DNA from 3 places in the Isoptericola sp. NPDC019693 genome. Region 3 is predicted to be linked to each of the others. Evidence: predicted binding sites of a transcription regulator. Region 3 holds the regulator's gene; each other region holds the start of a gene.

Region 1 (6,126 bases), on a different contig from region 3:
GGCACGGCGGACTCGTACGGGGTGCCCGCGGCGGCCGCCAGCCGGCTCAGGTGGGTGCGGGCCGCGGCGACGCTGATCTGCTGCCCGACGATGGCGCGCACCACGATCTCGTGCGGGTCCACCGTGCCGGGCAGGCGCAGGCCGGGCGTGCGGGCGACCGACGGCGCCAGCGCGGGGTCGTCCGCCAGCGCGGTGTCGACGGCGGACGGGTCGGCGTCCAGGTCGAGCAGCCGGCGCAGGCGGGACACGGCCACCGAGACGTCGGCCGCGGAGGCGAGCTCGAGGCGGACCGCCACCCGTCCCCGGCCCGCGCCGGGCCCCGCCAGCACCTCCGCCGCGCCCGGTCCGTGCGGCAGCAGCAGGGTGCGGGCGTAGCGCACGTCGGCGCCGGAGGCTCCCCCCGACAGGTCGGCGACCTCCACGCCGTCGACGGCGCGCGCCGCGAGGAAAGCGATCACGCCGCGGGCGTCGAACGGCTCCCGCACCGGCAGCTCGAGGTCGAGCCGGACGCGCGCGGCGTCGGCGCCGGAGTCGCCATCCAGCAAGCGATCCGTCGCGGCATCGGGCCCCGTGCCGCGACGGATCGCGTGCTGGAACGCCGTGGGACGGCGGTGGGCGCGGGCGCGCAGCTCGCTCGGCACGACGGCGAAGACCTCGGTCATCGTGTCGTTGAACTGCCGGATCGAGCCGAACCCCGCGGCGAACGCGACGTCCGCGAGCGGCAGGTCGGTGCCGACGACGAGGCTCCGCGCCGTCTGTGCCCGCTGCGCGCGGGCGAGGGCGAGCGGGCCCGCGCCGAGCTCGGCGGTGAGCAGCCGGTGCACGTGGCGGGCGCTGTACCCGAGGCGGGCCGCGAGCCCGTCCGTGCCCTCGCGGTCGACGACACCGTCGGCGATGAGGCGCATCGCCCGGCCGGCGAGGTCGTGGCGCAGGTCCCACGCGGGGGTGCCGGGTGCGGCCTCGGGCAGGCACCGCTTGCAGGCGCGGTACCCGGCCTCGTGGGCCGCCGCCGAGGTGAGGTAGAAGGTGACGTTCTCCGGCTTGGGCGTGCGCGCCGGGCAGGACGGCCGGCAGTAGATGCCGGTCGAGCTGACCGCCGTGAAGAACTGGCCGTCGAACCGGGTGTCCCGCGCGGCGATGGCGCGGTACCGCTCCTCGAACGCGCGCGCGTCCACCGTGCCGGGTGCGCCGTCGGGGCGGTCTGTCGTCGTCATGCCTTCATCCTCGCGCCGGCCACCGACCGGTGGCTAGCGGGATTCGGACACGACTGTGGCGCCGCCGCGGGGCGCTAGGGGAGGGCCCCGATCCAGTCGAGGACGGCGGTGAGGTACGCGTCCCGGGCCGGTCGTGGCGACAGGGCCAGGTCGTGGGTGCCGCCCGCGACGGTACGGACCGTGACGTCGCCGCCGAGACGCCGTGCCCGCTCGCGCATGTGCGCGACGTCGAGGACCGTGTCGGTGGTGAGGTGCTGGTCGGTGGTGGACCGGTCGGAGGTCAGCACGAGCACGGGGACCCGGAGCCCCAGCCCGCGGGCGAGGCGGCGCTGCGCGCGCAGCACCGACCGCAGCCAGGCCGCCCGGACGGCGAACGGCTCGTGCGGCTTCCACGCCGCGTCGAAGTCCCACTCGCCGCCGTGCGCCCGGTGCAGGGCGCGCGCGTACCCGTCGTCGAGGTGGTTGACGACGGTGCGCGGCGCGACAACGCCGACGGCCTCGACGAGGGCGGTGGCGGCGAGCCGGACGGGGCGGGGCTTGTTCAGCTGGACCCACGGGCTGTTGAGCACCAGCGCGTCGGCCCGGCCCGGGCGGGCCGCGGCCCACAGGGGGGCCACCAGGCCGCCGGTGGAGTGGCCGAGGACGACGAGCCGCTCGTGCCCGGCCGCGCGGACGACGGCGGCCGCGGCGTCGAGGTCCCGGGCGTACACGGCGATGTCGTGCACCTGGTTGGGGTCGCCGCCGGCGGACACCTGGGCGTCCCAGGCCCGCCCGTGGCCGCGCAGGTCGACGGCGTAGAACGCGATGCCGCGCCCGGCGAAGGCCGCCGCCAGGTGGGGGTGGAAGAAGTAGTCCGCGAACCCGTGCACGTACAGCACCGCCGTGCGCGCGACGGCGCCCTGCCGTCCGGGAGCCCCGCCGTCGTCCCCCGGGGTGGACGGCACGTGTCGCACCAGCACGGCCTCCGCGCCGTCGGGCAGCAGGAGGGTGCGCGCCCGGAACTCCGGGCCGAGGACGTCCTCGCGCCACGCCCCTGGCTCGGGAGGACGTGGGGCGGTCCGCGCGTCAGGCACCCTGTGCGGGGCCGGACGGGCGGTCGTCGGTCCCGGGCTCGACGTCGGGACCGGGGGCGGAGGGGTCGTCGGCCGGCGGCTGCCGGAGCGTGTCCTCCTCGCCGGGGCGGCCGGGCTCCAGCGGCTCGGCGACCGGGCCCGTGGCGGGGCCCGCCGGCGGGGCGGTCTCGGGCGCGGGCTCCGGTGCGAACGGTTCGGCCACGGGACCGGTCGTGGGACCACCCGCCGGCGTCGTCGGCGGCGCTGGCGGCGCGGGCGGGGCGGGCGGGGCGCCGAAGACCTGCTCCTCGGGCGTCGGGCCCGCCGCCGGCACGGCCCCGGGGGCCGCCTGCGCGGCGAACGCGGCATCACCCGTCGCCGTGCCCGTGAACGGGGCGGGACGGCGGTTGTTCCGCACGACGAACCACACGACCAGGCCGATGACGACGAGCCCGACGACGAGGCCCACGATCCACCAGGGGAAGCTGCTCCCGGCGTCGGCGGAGCCGACGGCGTGGATCTCGGTGTTCTCCCCGACCTTCGGCGTCCAGGTGACGGTGTTGCCGTCGACGGTGCCGGTGGCGTCGCTCACGGGCCCGGGGAACGTGACGGCCAGCCTGACGTCGAAGGCGTCCTGGACGCCCTGCGGCAGCGACTCGAGCTGGTCGGCACCCTCCGAGAGGTCCATGACGCCGTCCACCACGTAGGTGTCGCCGTCGCGCGTGATGCTGAGGTCCTCGCCGCCCTCGCCGGAGATCTCGCTGATCGGCGCGTCGGCGAAGGTGTACCTGGTGCCCGTGTACTCGTCGTCGGACCAGGGCTCCTGGGAGGCGCCCTCGGGCAGGCCCTGCGTCAGCTCGCCGCCCGCCTGGTCCCACAGCTCGCTCGGCTCCATCCCCATGGTCTCGGCCAGGCTGTTCGAGACGGCCATGATCATGGTGCCGGAGACGGTGTCGTCCTCCGAGAGCTTCAGGTCCATGTCGACCTTCATGCACCCGGCGAGGGCGAGGAGGCCGACAGCGGCGAGCGCCGCCGCGATCACGGTGCGGAGGCGGCGCACGGGGCAGCGGGCTGGAGTGGTCACCGGCCCAGCATCCCGCAGCGGCGGTCGGGCAGCCACCCGGCGTCCCGGCCGGTTGGCGATCAAAGTTGAGCGGAATAGACTCAACTTTGCCGTCGTTCCCCCGACAGACGTCTTTTCCGTGTCACCGCACGTCACCCCGGAGGTCCCATGGACATCAAGCTCACGACCATGTCGCAGCAGGCGCTCGGCGACGCCGTCCAGTCGGCGTCGGCCGCGGGCAACCCCCAGCTCGAGCCCGTCCACCTGCTGCAGGCGCTGCTGCACCAGACGGGCGGCGTCGCCGTCGGCCTGCTCGACGCCGTCGGCGCGAACGCCCAGCAGATCGGCCAGCGCGCCCGCGCGGCCCTCGTCGCCCTGCCGCAGGCGAGCGGCTCCGCCGTCGCGCAGCCCGCACCCTCGCGCGCCATGAGCGCCGTGCTGGAGAACGCCGGCAAGGAGGCGGAGGCGCTCGGCGACGAGTACGTCTCCACCGAGCACCTGCTCATCGCGCTCGCCGCCGGCCAGTCGGCCGCGGCCCAGGCGCTCGCCGAGGCGGGCGCCTCCGCCGACGCGCTGCGCGCCGCCCTGCCCGCCGTCCGCGGCTCCTCCCGCGTGACCAGCCCGAACCCCGAGGGCACCTACAAGGCGCTGGAGCAGTACGGCAGCGACCTCACGCAGCGCGCCCGCGACGGCCGGCTCGACCCCGTCATCGGCCGCGACTCCGAGATCCGCCGCGTCGTCCAGGTGCTCAGTCGCCGCACCAAGAACAACCCCGTGCTCATCGGCGAGCCCGGCGTCGGCAAGACCGCCGTGGTCGAGGGCCTGGCCCAGCGCATCGTCGCGGGCGACGTCCCCACGTCCCTGCAGGGCAAGCGCCTCGTCGCGCTCGACCTCGCGGGCATGGTCGCGGGCGCCAAGTACCGCGGCGAGTTCGAGGAGCGGCTCAAGGCCGTCCTCGAGGAGATCACCGCGTCCGACGGCGAGGTCATCACCTTCATCGACGAGCTGCACACGGTCGTCGGCGCGGGCGCCGGCGGCGAGGGCGCCATGGACGCGGGCAACATGCTCAAGCCGATGCTGGCCCGCGGCGAGCTGCGGCTCGTGGGCGCCACCACGCTCGACGAGTACCGCGAGCACATCGAGAAGGACCCGGCCCTCGAGCGGCGCTTCCAGCAGGTCTTCGTCGGCGAGCCGTCCGTGGAGGACACCGTCGCCATCCTGCGCGGGCTCAAGGAGCGCTACGAGGCGCACCACAAGGTGACGATCGCGGACTCCGCGCTCGTCGCCGCCGCCGCGCTGTCCGACCGGTACATCACCGGCCGCCAGCTGCCCGACAAGGCGATCGACCTCGTCGACGAGGCGGCGTCCCGGCTGCGCATGGAGATGGACTCCTCGCCCGTCGAGATCGACGAGCTGCAGCGCGCCGTCACGCGCCTCGAGATGGAGGAGGTCGTGCTCAAGGAGTCCGACGACGTGGCGTCGAAGGACCGCCTGGAGCGGCTGCGCGCCGACCTCGCCGACACGCGCGAGCGGCTCGCCGCGCTCACCGCGCGGTGGGAGTCGGAGAAGGCCGGCCACAACCGCGTCGGCGACCTGCGCGCGCGCATCGACGAGCTGCGCACCGAGTCCGACCGGCTGCAGCGCGAGGGCGACCTCGAGTCGGCGGCCCGCCTGCTCTACGGGGAGATCCCGCAGGTCGAGCGCGAGCTCGCGGAGGCCGAGCGGGCCGAGGCGTCGCAGTCGGGCGAGGACGCGGCGCACGAGGCGCCGATGATCGCCGACAAGGTGGGCTCCGACGAGATCGCCGAGGTGGTCTCTGCCTGGACGGGCATCCCGGCCGGGCGGCTGCTGCAGGGCGAGTCGGAGAAGCTGCTGCACATGGAGGACGTCCTCGGCGAGCGCCTCATCGGCCAGGCGGCCGCGGTGCGCGCGGTCTCGGACGCCGTGCGGCGCTCGCGCGCCGGCGTGGCCGACCCCGACCGCCCCACCGGGTCGTTCCTCTTCCTCGGGCCGACCGGCGTGGGCAAGACGGAGCTGGCCAAGTCCCTCGCGGACTTCCTGTTCGACGACGAGCGCGCCATGGTGCGCATCGACATGTCCGAGTACTCGGAGAAGCACTCCGTGTCCCGCCTGGTCGGCGCCCCTCCGGGGTACGTCGGCTACGAGGAGGGCGGCCAGCTCACCGAGGCGGTGCGGCGGCGGCCGTACTCCGTCGTCCTGCTCGACGAGGTGGAGAAGGCCCACCCCGAGGTCTTCGACATCCTGCTGCAGGTGCTCGACGACGGCCGCCTCACGGACGGCCAGGGCCGCACGGTCGACTTCCGCAACGTCATCCTGGTGCTGACGTCCAACCTGGGCTCGCAGTTCCTCGTGGACCCGGCGCTCGACGACGCCGCCCGCCGGGAGGCCGTCATGGCGGCCGTGCGGGCCTCGTTCAAGCCGGAGTTCCTCAACCGGCTCGACGACGTCGTGATCTTCGACGCGCTGAACGTCGAGGAGCTGGGCGAGATCGTCGACCTGCAGGTCGCGGCGTTCGCGAAGCGGCTGGCCGACCGGCGCATCACGGTGGACGTCACGCCCGCCGCGCGCGAGTGGCTGGCGCTGGAGGGCTTCGACCCCGCGTACGGTGCCCGCCCGCTGCGCCGCCTGGTGCAGCGCGAGATCGGCGACCGGCTCGCCAAGGAGCTGCTGTCGGGCGCGGTCTCCGACGGCAGCACCGTCGTCGTCGACCGGGCCCCGGACGCCGCAGGGCTGGTCGTGACACGGCAGGCATGACATGACGCCGAGGTAGTTCGAG
Region 2 (6,126 bases), on a different contig from region 3:
GGTCTCGGTGGCGGCTCTGGCCTTCCTGGGGTTCGACGCGATCGCCACGTTCGCCGAGGAGAGCACCGGCTCCCCGCGGCAGATCGGCCGGGCCCTGATCTTCTGCCTCGTCCTCGCCGGGGCCCTCTTCGTGCTCCAGACCTACCTGGGCGCGCTCCTCACGACGGCGACGCCCCAGGAGCTGGCCGCGAACCCCGAGGAGCAGGGCACGATCTTCTACACGACGATCAGCGAGGAGATGGGGGCGTGGCTCGGCACGACGGTCACGACGGCGCGCGCGCTCGGTCCCGTCCTCTCCGCGCTCGTCGCGCAGGCCGCGGTGAGCCGCCTCATGTACGGGATGGCACGCGACGGACAGCTGCCCGCACGACTCGGGTCCGTGAGCCGCCGGACCGGCGTGCCCCGCCTGGCGACCCTCGTCTCGGCGGTCGCGACGCTCCTCATCGCCGTGGCGGCGGCGATCCGGCCCGACGGCCTCGACCTGCTGTCCTCGATGGTCACGGTCGGCGCCCTGACCGCATTCGTCGTCCTGCACGTCGCGGTGGTCGGCTACTACGTGGTCGGCAAGCGCACCGACCGCCGCGTCCTGCACACGGTCGTCCCCGTCGTCGGCCTGGCGATCGTCGTCACCGTGCTCGTCCTGGCCAGTCATCTCGCCCTGGAGGTGGCGGCCGTGTGGCTCGTCCTGGGCCTGGTCATCATGGTGGTGCGCGGCCGGCGTCGACCGACAACCGGCGATTGAGCTCCTCCGCAGTTGAGCGACGGCCGACGCGCGACGCCCCTACTGCTCGTCCGGCTGCACCGGCCCGGGTGTGGTGGCCAGGTTCCGGTTCACGACGCGGCCGTCATAGGCCTCGTCATAGTCGTACGCGAACCCGAGCAGGTCGGCCTCGGAGTACTTCTTGCCGACGAAGATGAGGTTGAACGGCTTGCCCGAGTCGTACGCACCGTCCGGCACCACGACGCCTGGCAGCTGGGAGATGTTGATCTCCGACACGGTCGAGGCGTTGATCTCCCCGTCGTAGATGCCGGGGATCTCCTCGACCTGCTGCGGGAACACCAGCGCATCGAGGTCCTGCGTGTCCATGACCTGGTCGAACAGCTCCTGGTACTGCTCCGACACCGCCTCGAACTCGGCGTCGGTCGTGGGCTCGGTGGCCAGCGCCTCGACCATCTCGTCGATCCGCTCGTCACCGGCGAACCCGTGGGCGTCGGCCCAGTCGTCCAGCTGCTCGAGCGAGCTCACCGCGGCTCCGTCGCCAAGCCCGGCCAGGTAGTCCTCGACGGCGTGCGCGTTGCCCACGCTGCCTCGCCCGTCGTAGCCGCCCTCGCCGATCTTCGCGAGGTCGGCGAACCTGGTCCCCTCGAACGGGTCCTCGACGACGGTCGCGCCCTGCTCCTGCAGGTTGTCCACGGCCTCGGCGTACAAGGCCGCCGTCTCGTCGGAGAGCTCACCGCCCTGCCCGGAGCGCCAGCCCGGCCCGTAGAGGCCGATGCGCGTACCTTCCAGGGCTCGCTTGGACAGCTGCGACGTGTACCCGCCATCGGGCACCTCGGCACCCGCGGTCTTGGGGTCACCGGAATGGGTGCCGGCCATGACGTCCAGCATGATCGCGGCGTCCTCGGGAGTCTTGGCCAGGGGCCCCAGCACGTCACGGGTGTTCCCGGCCAGCGGCATGTTCCCGGTGTTCGGCACCAGCCCGAAAGTCGGCTTGACCGCGAACAGCGACTGCGCCGACGCCGGGTTCTGGATCGACCCGCCCGTCTCCTCCGCGATGCCGGTCACCGCGAAGTCACCAGCGACGGCGGTGGCCGACCCGCTGGACGACCCACCCGGCGCCCAGTCCTGGTCCAGCGCGTTGAACGTCGGGCCGTAGGCCGAGTTGTTCGCGTTGGAGCCGGACCCCGCCAGGACCGGCAGGTTGGTCTTGCCCACGATGACCGCCCCGGCCTCGCGCAGGCGTTCGACCACGGGGGCGTCGTCCTGGGGGACCAGGGCGACGCCGCCCGCCTCGGGGCTGGTCACCGCCCACCCGGAGGTCGTGGGCAGCCCGCGCACGTCCAGGGAGTCCTTGATGACGATCGGCACGCCCTCCAGCGGGCCCACGTCCTTCTGAGAGCCCTGGCGGGCCGCGTCTGCCGCGGCCGCCTCGACCAGGGCGTCCGGGTTCAGCCGGGTGAACGCGTTGTAGTAGGGCTCGTGCTGCGCGATGCGGTCCAGGTAGGCCCGGGTCAGCTCGACCGAGGTGACCCGGCCCGTCTTCAGCGCCTTGGTCGCCTCCGCGATGGTGAAGGTCGTCGGGTCCTGCGCGCCGGGGCGATGCCCATGCCCGAACGCCGGCCGGTCGGCGGCGACGGGGGTCGCCGCCGCACCGCCGACGGTTGCTGACGAGGCCAGGACCGCTCCGGCCGCGACCGCCGCGAGGCGGCGGATGGTGAACGTGCTCACGAGGGACTCCGATCGTCTACGTCTACCGACCTTCGTCACCCTTGCCGACCTCGCATTTCACCCGTGTTGCCGGCGGGTAAGACGCCCGGGACGACGCGCTCAAGTCGTCCTCCTACCGCGCCCATGCGCACATCTCGGAAGGCACGAGTCCGCCGTCGGCGAACCCGGAAATTGAGTCGGGGTGGCTCAAGTTGAACTCGTCAGCAGCAACTCATCTGGAGGAGGACAGCATGACCACCACCCTGAACCGCACCCCGTTCGCCGACGCCTGGCTCCGCGACCTGTGGACCCCGCGCCTCGCGGACCTGCGCAGCGAGGGCCCCGTTCCCGCCGCCGACGTGTACCGCGACGGCGAGGACCTCGTCGCACGCCTCGACCTGCCGGGCGTGAACCCGGCCGAGGACGTCACCGTCGAGGTCGAGGGCCGCAAGCTCGTCGTGCGCGGCGAGCGGAAGGACCAGCGCCCGGAGGAGTCGGAGGGCCGACGCATCTCGGAGGTCCGCTTCGGCGCCTTCCGCCGCGTCGTCACCCTGCCGAAGGCCGTGGACGGTGACGCCGTGACGGCGTCCTACGACGCGGGCGTCCTGACGGTCACCGTCGCCGGCGTCTTCGCCGGCACGACGCCGCAGCGCATCGAGGTCACCAGCGCCTGATCCCAGGCACGCCACGACGGCGCCCGGTCGCACCCCGCGACCGGGCGCCGTCGTCGTCTCCGCTGCGACGCGGTCACACCTCCAGCCCTCGTCTCGTCGTCACCGTGAGCAACCGATGACGAGACGGACCGAGGAGACGAGATGTCCGACGCAACGCAGGTCGTGGTGGTGGGCGGCGGCTACGCCGGGGTGATGGCGGCGAACCGCCTGACGGCGCGGGACGACGTGGCCGTGACGCTGGTGAACGACCGCCCGACGTTCGTGGAGCGGATCCGGCTGCACCAGCGGGTCGCCGGCTCGCACGACGCGGTCGTGGACTACCGGGAGGTGCTCGCCGAGAGGGTGCGGCTCGAGGTCGCGACGGTGGACCGGATCGACGCCCAGGGGCGCAGGCTCGTGCTCGCCGACGGCGGCAGCCTCGCGTACGACTACCTCGTGTACGCGGTGGGCAGCACCAGCGCCGCGCCGGCCGTGCCGGGCGCGGCCGAGCACGCGTTCGCCCTGGCGAGCCTCGAGGAGGCCGATCGGCTGGCTCCCGAGCTGGCCGCTGCCGGGCCGGCGGCACGCGTGACGGTGGTGGGCGCCGGGCCGTCGGGCATCGAGACGGCGTCCGAGCTGGCGGAGCAGGGCCGCGCGGTGACGCTGGTCTGCGGCGACACGCTCGGGCCGTACCTCCACCCGCACGGTCGCCGGGCCGTCGCGACGGCGCTCGCGCGCCTCGGCGTGGAGGTCGTGGCGGGACCGGGGGCCACCGTGACGGCGGTGACGGCCGAGGCGGTGCAGCTCGCGGACGGCCGCGATCTGCCGAGCGACGTCACGATCTGGACGGCCGGGTTCACCGTCCCCGACCTCGCCGCCCGCAGCGGGCTGAGCACCGACGCGGCGGGCCGCCTGCTGACCGACGAGACGCTGACCAGCGTCGACGACGAGCGGATCGTCGCCGCCGGCGACGCGGGCGCGCCGTCGGGCCTGCCGTACCGGATGAGCTGCCAGGCCGCCGGCCAGCTCGGCGGCGCCGCGGCGGACACCGTGCTCGCCCGGCTGGCGGGTGCCACGCCCGCGCCGGCCGCCGTCGGCTTCCTCGGCCAGTGCCTCAGCCTCGGCCGCGGGGCGGGCCTGTTCCAGTTCGCGAACCGCGGCGACGTCCCGGTTCGCGCCTTCCTCGGCGGCCGCCTCGGCGCCCGCACCGGGGCGTGGCTCAAGGAGCTCGTCTGCTGGAGCACCGTCAAGGGGCTCACCTGGGAGGCCCGCCGGCCCGGCATCCTCCGGTACCCGGCGTTCGTCGCCGACCCGAGCCGCCGGGCCGCGCTGCGCGACCGGCAGCAGGGGGCCGCGACGTCCGACGTCGTCCCCGTCGCCTGACGCGACGACGCCCGTCGAGCCGGCCGGGACCTGGTCCCGGCCGGCTCGACCGGCGTGCGGTGCCGCCGTCGGCTCAGCTGATGCGCCGCCGGTAGGCGACGACCGCGAAGGCGTAGGCGATCACGAAGATGCCGATGAGCCAGGCCAGGGCGATCCAGATGTCGTTGCCGACCGGCTGCTCGGCGAACAGCGCGCGGATCGAGTTGACGATGGACGTCACGGGCTGGTTCTCGGCGAACCAGGCGACCGGGCCGGGCATCGTGTCGGTGGGCACGAACGCCGAGCTGATGAAGGGCAGGAAGATCAGCGGGTAGCTGAACGCGCTCGCGCCGTCGACAGTCTTCGCCGAGAGGCCCGCGATCACGGCGAGCCAGGTCAGCGCGAGGGTGAACAGGGCCAGGATCCCCGCGACGGCGAGCCACGACCCGAAGGACGCGCCCGTGCGGAAACCCATGAGGAACGCGACCCCGATGACGATCGCGACCGAGACGAGGTTGGCGACGAGCGACGTGAGGACGTGCCCCCACAGGACGCTCGAACGCGCGATCGGCATCGACTGGAACCGTTCGAAGATGCCGCCCTGCATGTCGAGGAACAGCCGGTACGCGGTGTAGGCGATGCCGGACGCGACGGTGATCAGCAGGATGCCGGGCAGCATGTAGTTGATGTACGACTCGTCGGTCCCGGTGTTGATCGCCCCGCCGAAGACGTAGACGAAGATGAGCATCAGGGCGATCGGGGTGACGGCCGTGGTGACGATGGTGTCCGGGCTCCGCAGGATGTGGCGCAGCGAACGACCGGTCAGGGTGCGGGTGTCGGCAAGGGCGTGGGTGGTCATCAGGAGTCCTTCTCGGTACCGGTCGCGCCGACGAGCGAGAGGAAGACGTCCTCGAGGGAGGGCTGCTTCTCGACGTACTCGACCTTGGCGGGCGGGAGGAGGCGCTTGAGCTCGGCGAGGGTGCCGTTCTGGATGATCGTCCCCTCGTGCAGGATGGCGATCCGGTCGGCGAGCTGCTCGGCCTCGTCGAGGTACTGCGTGGTGAGCAGCACGGTGGTGCCGCCGTGGGCCAGCTTCTTGACGGTGTCCCACACCTCGATCCGCGCCTGCGGGTCGAGGCCGGTCGTGGGCTCGTCCAGGAAGATGATCGGCGGGTCGCCGATGAGACTCATCGCGATGTCGAGGCGACGCCGCATGCCGCCGGAGTAGGTGCCGGCGCGGCGGCCGCCGGCCTCCGTGAGCGAGAACCGGGCGAGCAGCTCGTCCGCCACGCCCCCCGGGTCCTTCAGGTGGCGCAGCCTGGCGACGAGCACGAGGTTCTCGCGGCCGGTGAGGATCTCGTCGACGGCGGCGAACTGGCCGGTGAGGCTGATCGACTCGCGCACGTCGCCGGGCTTGGTCGCGACGTCGAACCCGTGCACGACGGCCGTGCCCGCGTCGGGCTTGAGCAGCGTCGACAGGATGCGCACCAGGGTGGTCTTCCCGGCGCCGTTGGAGCCGAGGAGGGCGAAGATGCTGCCGGTGGCGACGTCGAGGTCGACCCCGCGCAGCACGTGCAGCTCGCCGAACGACTTCTCGATACCTCGGACGTGGATGGCGGCCCCGCGGGCCGCGCCGTCGGACTGGGCGGTGGTCATGTCTGTTCTCCGATTCCTGGGGCCGGT
Region 3 (6,126 bases):
CGCCGGGCGCCAGGGGGGCCGCCTCGGGCCGGGCCACGCAGGTCCACACGGCGCCGGCGTCGCCGGGCACGCACACGAGGTCGCCGTCCGACGCTACGGGCCGCAGCCCGGCGGGCACCGCCAGCTCGACGGACCAGGCGGCGGCGGGCTGGTCGCCGGTGTTGCGCACGGCGACGGGCACCCAGGCGGCGCCGGGGTTGGAGACGGGGACGACGTCGCTCGCGGAGGCCGTGAGCTCGGCGCCGAAGTGCCGCACGGTCGTGGGTGCCAGGGCGACGTCCTCCCGGCCCACGCCGTCCGCCCAGACCGCCGCCCCGATCGCGTAGCTGCCTCCGGCGTTCGCACGCACCGGCACGGAGACGTCGCGGGAGGTTCCCGGCTCGAGCGTGCCGACCGTGCAGCGTGCCGTCCGGCCCGTAGCGTCCCCCGGCGTGCACGCCAGGGCGTCGTCGGCGAGGACGTCGCCGACGGAGGCGCCGGCCGGCGCCTGGGGCAGGGCCAGGTCGACGCCGTCCGGCAGGACGACCTCGACGACCGCCGCGCTCGCCGCCGCCTGTCCCGTGTTGCTCACGGTGAGCACCAGCGGCTGCGCCGTGCGGGGCTCGAGCGGCGCCGCGGCGGCGGTGACCGTGAGGTCCGCGACGGGCGCGAAGAGCGTGGTGCCGAGCAGGTTGACGGGGCTCGTCGGGTCGGCGGTCGGGTCGACGGCGGGTTCGGCCGGGTCGGCGGGCTGCACCTCGCCCTCGCCGGGCTGCTCCCCGGGCGGCGCCCACGGGGCGCCCTGGACGGTCACGGGTGCGGGCGGCACGACCGCCGGCGGCTCCTCGCCGCTGCCGAGCGCGTTGAGCACCGTGACTACCCCGACGGTCGCGACGGCGACGGCGCTCGCCGCGGCGGCCACGCCCGCCGTGCCGACCGCCGCGCCCGCGGCCGCCGCCGTGCCCGCGGTCGCCGCCGCCGTTGTTCCCGCGGTCGCCGCGGTGGCGGTCGCGGCACCCGCCGTCGTGCCCGCGGTCGCCGCGGCGGTCGTGCCTGCCGTGGCCGCCGTCGTCCCGGCCGTCGCTGCCGTCGTGCCCGCCGTCGTTCCGGCCGCCGCACCGCCGCCGATGCTCGCGCCGCCGACGCTGGTCGTGCCGACGGTGCCGGCCGTGGCGGTGCTCGTACCCGAGACGGCGCCGACGCTCCCGGCGCTCACCGTGCTCCCCGCTCCCGCGGCGCTGCCGGCGCTCACCGCGCCGCCGGTCGTGACCGCCCCGCCGAGCATGCCGCCGATCGGGAGCGCTCCCACGACCGCCAGGCCCGCCAGGCCCACGATCAGCGGGGCCACCACGGCCCGCATGCCGTGCGCGATGTCGCCCAGCTCGAGCACGAGGGACCGGCACTCCGCGCACGTCTCGAGGTGCGCGTCGACCTTGGCGACCTCGCGGCGCGCGAGGCCCCCGCGCACGTACGCGCCGAGCAGCGGGTTCACCACGCGGCAACCGTCGGTCGACGCGTGCGTCAGGTGCTCCTGCAGGTACCCGACCCGCAGCCCCTCGCGGGCCCGGTAGGCGAGCGCCGAGACCCCGTTGGGCGTCAGGCCGAGGATCGGGGCCACCTCCGCCGGCGCGCGTCCCTCGATCTCCGTGTACCAGAGCACGGCCTGCCAACGCTCCGGGAGTGCCTGGTAGGCGTTCTTGACGACGGAGTGCTCGAACCCCTCGAACGTCGCCACGTCGGTCGGGTCGACGAGGCCCAGCGCCGCCTCGAACGTGCCGTCGTCGGCCGTCGGCCGTGTCCGCTTCACGCCCCGCGCGAGGTCGGCGGCGAGGCGCCGCACCACGGTGAGCAGGTAGGCGCGGAAGGTCGCGTCGGGGCCGCCGCCGTGCTGCAGGACGTCGAGCACGCGGTGGAACGCCTCGGACACGAGGTCGTCCGCGTCGGCCGACGACCGGACGTACTGCCGGGCCACGGCGCGCGCGGCGGGGACGTGCCGCGTGTAGAGCGCCCCGAACGCCTCGAGGTCTCCGCCGCGCACGTCGAGGATCAGTTCGGCGTCGCTGCGCGCGGAGTCGTCCGATCCCACGTAGACGTCCGTCATGGCCCGACCTCGCTCTGGCTGCGTTGCGTGCGCGCTGTACCGCGCAGACCTCCGTACTCTACGCACCCCCGAGGGCCGCCCCGGGGGTGAAATTCCCCAGGATCACCGCAGGATTTCCGCAGATTTTCGTGCCTCGGGCAGCGGAGAGGGCTCTCCGGACCGATCTCGCCCGTGTCAATGCCGCACAACTGCGTCATGATGGCTGACCATGGCGGTCCCATCCACATGAACCGGTCCACGAGCGGTCCCCCGAGCGCGCCGGAGAACGGCGCGCCCGAGCACGTCTCGAACGTGCTCGACCGCTGGCGCGCGACGAGCCTCGCCGAGGTGTGGCTGCGCCCCGACGACTGGTACCACCCGGCCGTGGACGCGCTCGTCGAGGCCTTCGAGGACGGCCGCTCCCCGCACGCCGCCGCCCACCGCCTCGGCGCCGCGCGCGGCCGGGCCGGCGTCGGCCTGGGCGAGACGCTGGACGACGTCGAGTGCCTGTACCGCGCGGCCCACGAGCCGACCGACCCCGACGCGATCCGCGCGGTGGCCGTCGGATGGGTGCGCGGACGGGACGCCGAGCCGGCGCTCGGGGCGCTGCGCGACCCCAGCTCGGGGCTGCCCACGCGCGAGTACCTCGCCGAGCGGCTGCGGGAGACCTACGGCGCCGCGGTCGGCGCGGACCAGGGCGTGCCGGACACGCACTGCCTCGTCGTCGTCGACGTCGCCGTCGACGGGCTCGCCCCGTGGGACCGCGCGGCGCGTTCCGCGACCGTCGGCCGCGCCCTCGAGCAGGTCTACGGGGAAGGGCACCCGATGGCCGCCCTCACCGACGGGGTGTTCACCGTGCTGGCCCGCCGCGACACGGGCGTGCCCGACCTGGCCAAGGCCACCCGCGGGGTGGTGGAGCGCAACGCCGCGCTCATGGGTCTCGGGGACGCGCTGAGGCGCCCCACCCGGGTGTGGGTGGAGCGCCTCCCGACGACGCACGCCGCCGCCGTCGAGCTGCTGACGCAGCTGGCCCGCTAGCTCCTGACCGACCCTCCGACCCTCTCCGGCGGGGGTCGGCGTCGCGTCAGTGGTGCGCGTAGGTGAGGCAGTCGGCGTGGCTCTCGTCGTCCGGGCCGGGCCCGACGCGGATGGCCGTCGCCGCGCACTCGAGGTCGGAGTTGTGGACGCAGTCGCCGCGCTGACAGGCACCCACGTGGGCGACGACCTTCTCCAGGCCGCCCTTGGAGCTCAGCGGGATGAACGTGGCGCACGCCGCGTCGCCGGTGTGCCCGGCGATGGTGACCGCGCCGGCGTGGCACCCGTGGTCATGGTTGTAGCCGCAGCCCTCGACGGTGCACTCGGTGACCTCGGGCATCTCCATCAGCGTGCTCATCGCGTGCTCCTCGTCGCTCGACGCCGGCTCTCGCCGCTGCGAACCACGATATTCCTCTCGCACGGAATTGCACAGTGAATGCGCGCACGAATTCCCCGGAGATCGAATAAGGAATACCTTACCTATTGCACAGATGAATTAGAGAAGAATTGCGTTGCGGAAAGATCTAGCCGCGGCGGTGCGGGCGCCAGAGCACCAGCGCGCCCTCGGCGGCCTCGATCTCCGCCCGCTCCGCGCGGCGGAGGCGCTGGCCTCGGCGCACCACCACGACGTCGCCCGTCGTGCCGGCCGTGAACACCCGGCCGCCGGGCTCCGTCGCGAGCGCCGCGAGGCGGCCCTCGAGCTGGGCGACATGCTCCTGCAGGTCGAGGATGCGCCGGATCCCGGCAAGGTTGATGCCCTCGACCTGGGCGAGGCGCTGCACCTCGAGCAGGCGCGCCACGTCGCGCTGCGAGTAGCGGCGGCCGCGGCCCGCCGTCCGGCGCGGCGTCACCAGCCCGAGGCGGTCGTACTGCCGGAGGGTCTGCGGGTGCATGCCCGCGAGCCGGGCCGCCTGCGACACGGTCAGCACCGGTGCGTCCTCGGTGACCATCGCTACCTCCCTCGCCGCAGCACGACCCGCCGCGTCATTCCGCCGCGCGCTGCGCGAGCCCGGCCCGGACGTCCTCGTGGTCGCTCTCCGCGGCGAACGTCTCGAGCGCCTCCTTCGCCTTCCTGCTGAGCTTCTGCGGCACGGCGACCTGAACCGTGACCAGCAGGTCGCCCTGCGTCTTCCCGCTCGGCACGCCGCGACCCTTGACCCGCAGCACGCGGCCGGTCGGCGTGCCTGCCGGCACCTTGAGCCGCACGGTGTGCCCGTCGAGCGTCGGCACCTCGAGCGTCGTGCCCAGCGCGGCCTCCGCGAACGTCACGGGGACCGTCATGCGCAGGTTCGCGCCGTCGAGCGTGAAGACCGGGTGGGGCGCGACGTGCACGGTGACCACGAGGTCGCCGGCGTCCCCGCCACCCGAGCCAGGGCGTCCCTTGCCGCGGATGCGCAGCTTGCGGCCGTCGTTCACGCCGGCGGGGATCTTCGTCTTGACCTTGCGGCCGTCCACCGTGAACTCCACGGTGGCGCCCTCCACGGCCGTGCGGAACGGCAGCGTGGTCTCGGCCGCGACGTCCGGGCCCTTCTGCGGGGTCGTGAAGCCGGCGCGCCGGCCGCCGGACCGGAAGCCGCCCTGGCCGCCGAGCATCGAGCTGAGGATGTCCTCGAAGCCGCCGCCGCCCGCGCCCCCCTGGGGGTACTGCTGGTAGCGCACGTTCGGGCCGGCGCCGCCGCCGAACATGGAGCCGAAGACGTCCTCGAAGCCGTTGCCCCCGCCGCCCGGGCCCGCCGCGAAGCGGGCGCCGCCGCCGGCCATGGCGCGCACGGCGTCGTACTGCTGGCGCTGCTCGGCGTCGGACAGCACGGCGTACGCCTCGCCGATCTCCTTGAACTTCGCCTCGGCCGACGCGTCGCCCGGGTTCTGGTCCGGGTGGTACTTGCGCGCCAGCTTGCGGTACGCCTTCTTGATCGCCGCGTCGTCCGCGTCCTTGGGGACGCCGAGAGCGGAGTAGAAGTCCTTCTCGATCCAGTCCTGACCTGTCACGACGTCCTCCTTCCTGTCATTGTCCGCGAGATCGACCCACCCGTCGTGGGGTCGACCCTCGGTGGGTCGATCTCACGACGGGCGGGTCGATCTCGCGGAAGGGTGTCACTCGGGGCCGACGACGCCCACGCGGGCGGCGCGGACGACCTTCTCGCCGATCCGGTAGCCGGGCTCGACCACCATCGCGACGGTGGTCGCCGTCGCGTCGGGGTCCACGTTGTGCATGAGCGCCTCGTGGACGTTCGGGTCGAACTCCTCCCCGACCGCGCCGAACCGCTCGATGCCGAACCTCGCCAGCGACGCGTCGAGCTTCTCCGCGATGGCCGCCATGGGCCCGGACAGCTCGGCGTGCTGCTTGGCGCGCTCGATGTCGTCGAGCACCGGCAGCAGCGCGCTGAGCACGTCCTGCGTGCCCTGGGTGCGCGCCGCCTCCTGGTCGCGCAGCGACCGGTTGCGGTAGTTGGTGAACGACGCCCGCTCGCGCTGCAGCGCGTCCAGGTGCTCCGCCGCCTCGGCCTTGGCCTTGAGGACCTCGGCGCTCTCGGCGGCCTCGCCCTCGGGCTCGAAGTCGAGCGCCGCGAGCGGGTCGGAACCCTCGGTCGCGCCCGCGTCGTCGGCCCCCGACGACGCGGCACCGGAGGCCGCGCGGGCCTCCCCGGACGTCGGGTCGACCTTGCGCTTGTCGGTGAACTGGAACGGGGTGTCCCCCGAGCCCTCGGGCTCGGGGGTCCCCTGCGTGTTCTCGTCCGTCACTTCTTGTCGTCCTCGTCGTCGACGATCTCGGCGTCGACCACGTCCTCGTCGGGAGCGGAGGAGGCGCCGGCGGCGGAGGCCGCGTCGTCCTCGGCGGCCTGGGCGTTGCCCGCGGCCTGCTCCTGCTCGGCCGAGGCGTAGAGCGCCTGGCCGATCTTCTGCGAGGACGCGCCGAGCTTCTCGTACGCGGCCTTGACGGCGTCGGCGTCCTCGCCCTCCAGGGCGGTCTTGACGCCGGCGATGTCGGCCTCGACCTCGGTCACGACCTCGGCGGGGAGCTTGTCGCGGTT

What was found. Region 3 encodes HspR, which represses chaperone genes until heat shock. Its sites were predicted from a motif close to AAGTTGAGTCNNNNNGACTCAACTT; they were not measured.
Region 1: the regulator HspR is predicted to act here: its motif matches at 3,413-3,437, upstream of clpB (ATP-dependent chaperone ClpB).
Region 2: the regulator HspR is predicted to act here: its motif matches at 2,618-2,642, upstream of ACH436_RS18795 (Hsp20/alpha crystallin family protein).

Annotation. Positions count from the first base shown of each region.
Region 1 is NZ_JBIRXP010000006.1:83,682-89,807, forward strand. It holds gene ACH436_RS17240 (AlkA N-terminal domain-containing protein) at 1-1,214, opposite strand, end outside; gene ACH436_RS17245 (alpha/beta hydrolase) at 1,289-2,287, opposite strand; gene ACH436_RS17250 (LppM family (lipo)protein) at 2,280-3,350, opposite strand; gene clpB (ATP-dependent chaperone ClpB) at 3,498-6,104, shown strand.
Region 2 is NZ_JBIRXP010000007.1:78,051-84,176, forward strand. It holds gene ACH436_RS18785 (APC family permease) at 1-742, shown strand, start outside; gene ACH436_RS18790 (amidase) at 782-2,449, opposite strand; gene ACH436_RS18795 (Hsp20/alpha crystallin family protein) at 2,680-3,102, shown strand; gene ACH436_RS18800 (NAD(P)/FAD-dependent oxidoreductase) at 3,244-4,464, shown strand; gene ACH436_RS18805 (ABC transporter permease) at 4,538-5,302, opposite strand; gene ACH436_RS18810 (ABC transporter ATP-binding protein) at 5,302-6,099, opposite strand.
Region 3 is NZ_JBIRXP010000002.1:74,943-81,068, reverse strand. It holds gene ACH436_RS05755 (sigma-70 family RNA polymerase sigma factor) at 1-2,080, opposite strand, end outside; gene ACH436_RS05750 (hypothetical protein) at 2,306-3,097, shown strand; gene ACH436_RS05745 (DUF1540 domain-containing protein) at 3,144-3,452, opposite strand; gene ACH436_RS05740 (heat shock protein transcriptional repressor HspR) at 3,619-4,044, opposite strand; gene ACH436_RS05735 (DnaJ C-terminal domain-containing protein) at 4,079-5,083, opposite strand; gene grpE (nucleotide exchange factor GrpE) at 5,189-5,836, opposite strand; gene dnaK (molecular chaperone DnaK) at 5,833-6,126, opposite strand, start outside.